Regions from separate parts of the Priestia sp. FSL W8-0001 genome, predicted to be linked through region 1. Evidence: predicted binding sites of a transcription regulator. Region 1 holds the regulator's gene; the other holds the start of a gene.
What was found. The regulator NrdR, encoded in region 1, represses ribonucleotide reductase genes. The targets are predictions, from matches to a motif close to AACACNATATATNGTGTT.

Region 1 (4,072 bases):
GAGGTTTCTTTTTCTCTTCAGACTCTTCTTTCAACCAATCTGGCACCATCTCTTTACGAACCGTTCTTTGTTTCTTCGTCGCCGTTTGCTTAGATTCAGCCCAGTTTTGGTATTCTTTATGCTCATTTTTCGCAATGACCATCGCTTCTTCCACTGTTTTTACCTTTTTACGAGCCCAGTGTCCTGCAATTTTATCCACATATGCTTTTGATAACTTCATATCCGTTCTTAGCATGACATAATAAATGAGTACATTAGCAACACCTGGAGAAAGGTTTTGATGAAACATAACGTCTTCAACCATTTGTAAATCTGCTTTAGAAGGCGTTGCTCCACCGGACAAGTCCGTCAGTAGCTGTCTTGGAGACGTCACTTCTAACTGCTTAATTAACTTCTCTTCTTGAGAAGTTGGCTCTCTATGTTCCATAGTTCGCAATAACGGCGGCTGAATTTGTTCACTTAAGTTAGGTAGCGCTTCTCCATTTTCAAACTGATAATGGTTTCTAGCAGCTTTTCGAAGCAGCTCAATATCTACTTGATCATTTTCGTTCAACGCGTCCAAGACCACATTCTTCATTTGCAGAGCATCAATTTGATATAAAAATGCTAGCTTTTCAATTGCTAACCTCACCTTGGCTGTAATTGCTTTTTTCGAAATCATAGACTCAGTTAACCCTGTCAAAAATAAATCAAAGTCAAAGCCAGCATCCTTAATTGTTATACTAGCTCTTTGTGAATTATCCACATAGTCCAGATCTCCACTTGGTTTGAAGACATCTTGGTTCTCTCGTTGTAAACTTGACGTGAGCTCTGTCGTTTGTACTGACTTATACACATCATTAAATGAACGAGTAACGTCTTTAAACTCACTGTGGTCCACAGCTGGATCCATAAAATATCGTCTAATTTTTTGAAATACATTTTTACCTAATCGATTGTATAAGTAGACGTTTAAAACACCATCATCAAAAAACTGCTGTGGTGTTAATGGTGGAATTAACTCATAAATATAAACTCTTCCCCCGTCCTCTTCTTTCATATAGGTTTTTAATAAGCCAATACCTTCAAGCTTTAATCGCTCCTGATAAATGGATTTCAAGTTCATTTGCATAACGGCCATTAGGTGATGATGCGTTGCTTCTGTTCCCCATAAGCGTCCTTGTTCTAGTTCACTCCATAACGTCATATATAAGCCATAGCACACGGTTCCAATTAACGGTTGATATAGAGTTGTTAACACTTTTCGATCATATTCTTGAATAACGCCGCTCGTTCTCACAACATAACGGTCAACTGGAATGATTTCTTTCCAATGTTGCTCATTCATCATCATTACCTACCCAATTCTAAAATAGCAAAAAAGAGCTAAAAAATCTCTTTAATAGCTCTTTTATAATTTTTCCTTCTTAATTAACTCCTTTAGTTCATCAATAAATACATTAATGTCTTTAAATTGACGATAAACAGAAGCAAAGCGTACATACGATACTTCATCGATAGCAGCTAGTCTTTCCATTACCATTTCCCCAACAACGTCTGACTGCACTTCTGATGCACCTTGACTGCGCAATTCAGATTCAATATCATGTACAGTATCTTCTAATTGTTTTAAGCTAACTTGCCTTTTCTCACATGCCTTTATTAAACCGCGTAAAATTTTCTCTTTGCTAAACTCTTCACGCGCCCCATCTTTTTTCACTACAATTAAAGGTGGCTCTTCTACTTTTTCAAATGTTGTATAACGATAGTGACAACTTTCGCATTCACGCCGTCTGCGAATTGAACGACCTTCTTCAACAGGCCGTGAGTCTAACACTCTCGTTCCATTATACTGACAGGAAGGACATTTCATCTTCTCAACTCCAATAAATAACCTTTTATATTTGTATAAACTAAGCAGCTTGTACGAACTAACCACTTATGTACGTTAGAAATTCAAAATAAAAATTCACTTTCTTTTCATATTATAGAAAACAAAGCTTGAATACAAGTGAAGGAGAATGAATTCTGAAATTTTATTTCCTAAAACATTTGTTTTCCAATAGATAAAGGCGCTACACAGCTTTATTTGTTTAATACACTTTATTTCCCTTACTTAATAGCAATCAGATGTTGGTCAAAATATTTATAAAAAAAGATGATTAATTCTTTACTATAACCAAAATCGAATGGCATTACTTTTGATTCCGTTGTAACCGAAAAATCGATAGCGGTTTCAAAAGGTCGTAATGAAATAATCGTAATAACAACAAACGCCTTTCTCCCCTTTGACACGTTTAAGCTAATCTCTCCACGCTCTTCATAAGCGGCTAAAATTTCTACTCCATTCATATTCTTCAATAAATTTTGCACCTGAGTAAATGTTTGAGAGGCTGTTGATTTGTAGTAATGTGTTTGTAACTTTGGATTTTCGTGGTGGTCCCTAGTTTCAGAATGATTCGAAAAAACTGACTTTACTTTTTGAATAATCCCCATGTTGTGTAGACTCCTTTTTATCAAAATAATCGCTATAGCTACTAAAGATACCCTAGCTACTTTCTTTATTATAATGGATAAACGGTATTTTTGTATCTAAAAAGGACTGTCTATAAATGGCGAGTCCAATTTATAGAGCAGTCCCTAATTGTTCTTAGCTTTGTTTTATACTATTAAAGTACATTTGCTTTCGTTTGCTTTACTTGTACAGGACCCATTCCACGCGGTACTTCAATTGTCTCACGTGTTTGAGCATTTAGTTCATCTGCAATATAGTCAGCAGCAATTGTTGGATCTAAGTCTCCACATGTGTATACATCGATGCTTGCATACCCATGCTCTGGAAAGCTGTGGATAGTTAAATGTGATTCTGAAATAATAACAACCCCACTTACGCCCTGAGGTGCAAATTTATGAAACGCAACCTCACGAACTTCCGCTCCAGTTTTTAGTGCTGCATCTACAAACGTTTTTTCAATATAATCCATATCATTCAACTTATCGAAATCACAACCCCATAATTCTGAGATAACGTGACGACCCATTGTTTCCATAATGATATTTCCCCCTTTAACAATTTTTAATCGTTAAATATGAAATTCTTTCGCCATATAGCATGTTAACTACCACGGGGGAAAGTTAGTCCAGAGAGGTCCTAACCCTTTAAGTAGATACATAACCGAAAGGTACACAAGAAGTTCACGAAACATAGTATACTTTGTTTAGACTCATTTTGCAACACGTGATTTTATTTAAATTTGCAATCCGTAGCTAAACTCGATTTATTCTCTGCCCCACCACTTTTTAAGACCTCTCATTTATTAGTTCCCTATCTCAGTTAGAACAAACAATGAATTCAAATAGAATAAGCGAGGCATGATTGCCTCGCTTATTTATCCAACCTTTAGCTTTGAATTTTGAATCATCTCTGCTGTAATATATTTTACTAAATCGACTACTCTTTGTGAGTATCCCCATTCGTTATCGTACCACGCTAATACTTTAATTTTATGTTCATCCATGACCATGGTTGATAAGCCGTCAATGATTGCTGAATTGGGGTTTGTATTGAAATCAATTGATACTAACGGTTCTGTTGTAAATGCCAGTATTCCTTGTAGTGGACCTTCTGCGGATTGAATAAACGCTTTATTCACCGCTTCTTTTGTTACCGCTTTCCTAACATCAACAACGAGGTCTACAAGCGATACATTTGGCGTTGGAACTCGCAGCGCCATACCATGTAATTTCCCACTGAGATGAGGAAGCACAAGTGATAATGCTTTGGCAGCCCCAGTTGTTGTAGGAATAATGGACTGACCGCATGCGCGCGCGCGTCGTAAATCTTTATGTGGGTTATCAATATTTTTTTGGTCGTTCGTATATGCGTGAACCGTTGTCATTAAACCGTTCTCAATAGTAAAAGCCTCGTCTAATACCTTGACAACAGGCGCTAGGCAGTTTGTCGTACAAGATGCATTTGAGATAATGTGATGCTTATGCACATCCAGCACCTTTTCATTTACTCCCATTACAATTGTGACATCTTCATCTTTACCAGGTGCCGTTAAGACAACTTTTTGAGCACCAGCCTCAA
Region 2 (4,072 bases), 290 kb from region 1:
GCATCAATAACGTTATCCTGCATGCGCACACCCGTTTCAACCGTTTGACGAAGTTTTTCAAAGTCTACTGTTTTCTTTTCTTTATCTGCCATTTGCGCTAAATTTACAGCTGCTAAATTACAAACTGAAAACGGTGCAAGTGGTTGTTCTCCACATGGATTTGTTGCCACAACATGCTGACCGTATGCTTGTGCATTTGTCATGTCGTTTGCATTATCAAAGAAGAAGATACCAGGCTCTGCTGAGTACGTTGCGCAAATATTAACTAAGTTCCAAAGCTCTTTTGCACGAATTTTACGATACGTACGAACCTTATTACCTTGTTTTTCCCACTCGCGAACATCTCCTACCTCATGCCAGTTTTCGTTGTAGTGTGCCATTTCTTCTTTCGAATAGCTTTCTACATCTGGGAAGCGAAGCTCGTATTCACCGTCGTTTTCAACTGCATCCATAAACTCTTTTGTTAAACAAACAGAAATGTTTGCTCCTGTTAAAAATTCAGAATTATGAACGCTGTACGTTCCACCAGTTTGTAGCTTTTCTTCAGCATCCGCAATAATTTTCTCGCTGAATCCACCAAGACCTGGAATTTGCTTATAATTGATAATTCCTTGGTACATGTCTTTTTCAGATTCCGTAAGCGGCGTAAATTTCAGCTTATCTTGGGCATGTTTTTTAATCATTTCATCATTTGTGTTTTCAATTAAGAATCGTAAAATGCGTGGATTTTGCATTTTAGAGATAATAAACTCAACAATATCTGGATGCCAATCCGCTAACATAATCATTTGAGCACCGCGACGAGAACCGCCTTGCTCAACAAGGTGCGTAAGTTTCGCAATATCATCTAACCAAGAGACAGATCCTGATGATTTACCGTTTACACCACGCGCTAGTGTGTTGCGTGGACGCAGGGTTGAACCGTTTGTTCCAACTCCTCCGCCTCGGCTCATGATTTCCATGACTTGCTTACGGTGTTCGGAGATTCCTTCGCGAGAATCTTTTACGTACGGCATTACATAGCAGTTAAAGTATGTAACATCCGTTTCAGCTCCCGCTCCGTACAGAACGCGTCCAGCTGGTACAAAGTTCATTTGAACAAGCTCTTGATAGAATTTTTCAAACCATTCGTTTCGCTTCTCTTCCGTTTGTTCAGCGGAAGCTAACCCAGTAGCGTTACGCTTTGCAATTTGCTCATAGAAGATTTCAAGTGGTTTTTCAATTACGTCTAATGAACGAGTAATAAGTCCACTTTCTGCTTCTTCAGGTGCTAACGCTCCACGAAACTCATCTTCAACCTTTACGACTGCCATCTTTTGGTCAAAATTAATGCTTTCCACATAGCCAAGTCCTCGAGCTGGAAACTTAGGGTCTTCCTTTACGGTTAAAACAACAAAGTCTCCTTTTGATAACGTAAGTTTTTCCGTATCTTTAAACGCATAACGGTCTAACATTACGAGTCGAGATACGCCTTTATGAGTAATTTTCATATCTGGTGTAATTGGGTGTACTTGTGGAAAGCGTTCAATATCTTGATTAAGCTTTTCAATATTCATATTTACTTTTTGATTAACTATAACAGTCATTCTGACAACTCCCTTACCAATCGTGCTCTATTTTACCAATCATTTACCTTATTTTGGAAAAAAGCAAAATTTCAACTATCAATAACTTACCACACGGATTGGACAAATTCAACATGTAGTATTCAATCAAAACCCAAACACCTACATATAGATAGATGTCAAGAAAAATATTTTTTTTACATTAAAAAAAGTATTTGACTTTTACATCAATTACTTTCTTCAGCTAGATAAAATACTTAGGGGCACAGCTTAAATAGTGTGCTCCTAAGCAATCGTTATCTTCTAAAATTCCATTCAACAGAAGCATATTTCTTTTGTGCTAATTCTTCTACGTAACGCTCTTCTTGTTCTGTTAATTCATAAGGTTCTAAGTCAATATCTAAAGCGCTAGCAAAGCCTTTATAAAATGCTTCCTTCGCTTCTTCCATTTGGATTTTACGGCCTGCAATAGCATTGATTGCAACAGCTTTTGAACGAAACGCACGCTGCATTCGCTCTTTCACACGATCATTTGGATAATTAAATACGCTAAATAATTTATCTTCGTCAATCTCTAATAAAATAGAACCATGCTGTAAAATTACACCTTTTTGACGCGTTTGTGCACTTCCAGCAATTTTACGCCCTTCTACCACAAGCTCATACCATGAAGGTGCATCAAAACAAACAGATGAACGTGGATTTTTCAAACTATTTTTTTCTTCTTCTGTGCGAGGGATTGCAAAATATGCTTCCAGACCCAGCGAACGAAATCCCTCTAATAACCCTTCTGAAATGACACGATACGCCTCTGTCACCGTCTTAGGCATGTTTGGATAGTCTTCCGATACAATGACGCTGTAAGTAAGCTCCTCGTCGTGCAAAACGCCTCGTCCCCCTGTTGGTCGACGCACAAATCCTAATCCTAATTTATCTACCTGTTCAAAATTGATTTCTTTTTCAGCTTTTTGAAAGTAACCAATTGATAATGTTGGAGGATTCCAACCGTAAAATCGAATCGTTGGTGGTATTTGACCAGTGCTATGCCACTCTAAAAGCGCTTCATCAAGTGCCATATTGTAATATGGCGAACGTTCTTTTGAATCAATGAATCTCCATTTTTGCTTCATTTTTCTCATCCCTAACTAGTATAGTAGACATTTACGTATGTAATAAACTTAATCCGTTTTTTAGTCTACCAAAAGATAAGCAGAAGGAAAAGAAAAGTGAAGCAGTAATTTTTTACTTTTCTTTCGTAAAAACTATCATGACTTCAAGAAGAATCCCTTTACTTCTAATTTCATTCACTTATATAATAAGACTATGTATTTTGTCGAAGAAAGGAAGAAACAACATGTGGGCACTAATCATTGTACTTGCGGCAATTATTATTTATTCTGTCGTAATGTTTTTTTACCAACGTCGCATTATGAAAACGTTAACGGAAGAAGAATTCCGCAGCGGTTATCGTAAAGCACAGCTAGTTGATATTCGCGAACCAAATGAATTTGAAAACGGACATATTTTAGGAGCAAGAAATATTCCTCTTTCACAGTTCCGTATGCGTATAAAGGAGTTCCGTACTGATCAACCCGTTTATATTTACTGCCAAAGTGGCATGCGAACTGGTCGTGCTGCTCAGCTCTTGCGCAAGCATGGTGTGAAAGAGATTCATGACCTAAAAGGCGGATTCAAAGCTTGGAACGGCAAAATTAAAACAAAAAAATAAACCACAAAAACAGCCCCTTCTTAGATGAAGGGGCTGTTTGTTTTTTAACTTTCTTTTTGATAGCGGAGTACAGGCTTTCTTGCTGCAAGCGTTTCATCCAATCGCTTCACAACCGTCGTATGAGGTGCTTCTTGAACGATTTCCGGATTTTCTTCCACTTCTTTTGCAATTTGAATCATTGCATCAATAAACGCATCAAGCGTCTCTTTTGATTCCGTTTCAGTTGGTTCAATCATCATGCACTCTTCGACAATAAGAGGGAAGTAAATTGTCGGTGGATGATACCCAAAATCAAGCAGTCGCTTCGCAATATCCAGCGTGCGAACACCGAGTTTCTTTTGCCGCTTCCCTGATAAAACAAATTCATGCTTACAATGACGATCAAACGGTAAATCATAATGCTCTGACAATCGTCTCATCATGTAGTTTGCGTTTAATACCGCATTTTCCGTTACCGCTTTTAAACCATCTGGACCCATAGAGCGGATGTACGTATAAGCACGTACGTTAATACCAAAGTTGCCGTAAAACGGTTTAACTCGGCCAATGGACTGTGGGCGATTGTAGTCGAAAGTAAAGCCGCTTTCCGTTTTGACTAGTACCGGTTTTGGTAAAAATGGAATTAAATCTGCTTTTACACCAACTGGACCAGAACCTGGACCACCACCACCGTGTGGACCTGTGAATGTTTTATGAAGGTTTAAATGTACAACGTCAAAGCCCATATCACCTGGTCGTGCTTTGCTTAATACAGCATTTAAGTTCGCTCCGTCATAAT

Region 2: the regulator NrdR is predicted to act here: its motif matches at 1,692-1,709, upstream of MKZ18_RS16760 (vitamin B12-dependent ribonucleotide reductase).

Annotation. Positions count from the first base shown of each region.
Region 1 is NZ_JBBPAL010000001.1:3,455,187-3,459,258, forward strand. It holds gene MKZ18_RS18220 (replication initiation and membrane attachment family protein) at 1-1,327, opposite strand, end outside; gene nrdR (transcriptional regulator NrdR) at 1,391-1,852, opposite strand; gene MKZ18_RS18230 (hypothetical protein) at 2,092-2,475, opposite strand; gene speD (adenosylmethionine decarboxylase) at 2,649-3,029, opposite strand; gene MKZ18_RS18240 (glyceraldehyde-3-phosphate dehydrogenase) at 3,369-4,072, opposite strand, start outside.
Region 2 is NZ_JBBPAL010000001.1:3,167,497-3,171,568, forward strand. It holds gene MKZ18_RS16760 (vitamin B12-dependent ribonucleotide reductase) at 1-1,586, opposite strand, end outside; gene MKZ18_RS16765 (lipoate--protein ligase family protein) at 1,862-2,695, opposite strand; gene MKZ18_RS16770 (rhodanese-like domain-containing protein) at 2,920-3,294, shown strand; gene gcvPB (aminomethyl-transferring glycine dehydrogenase subunit GcvPB) at 3,339-4,072, opposite strand, start outside.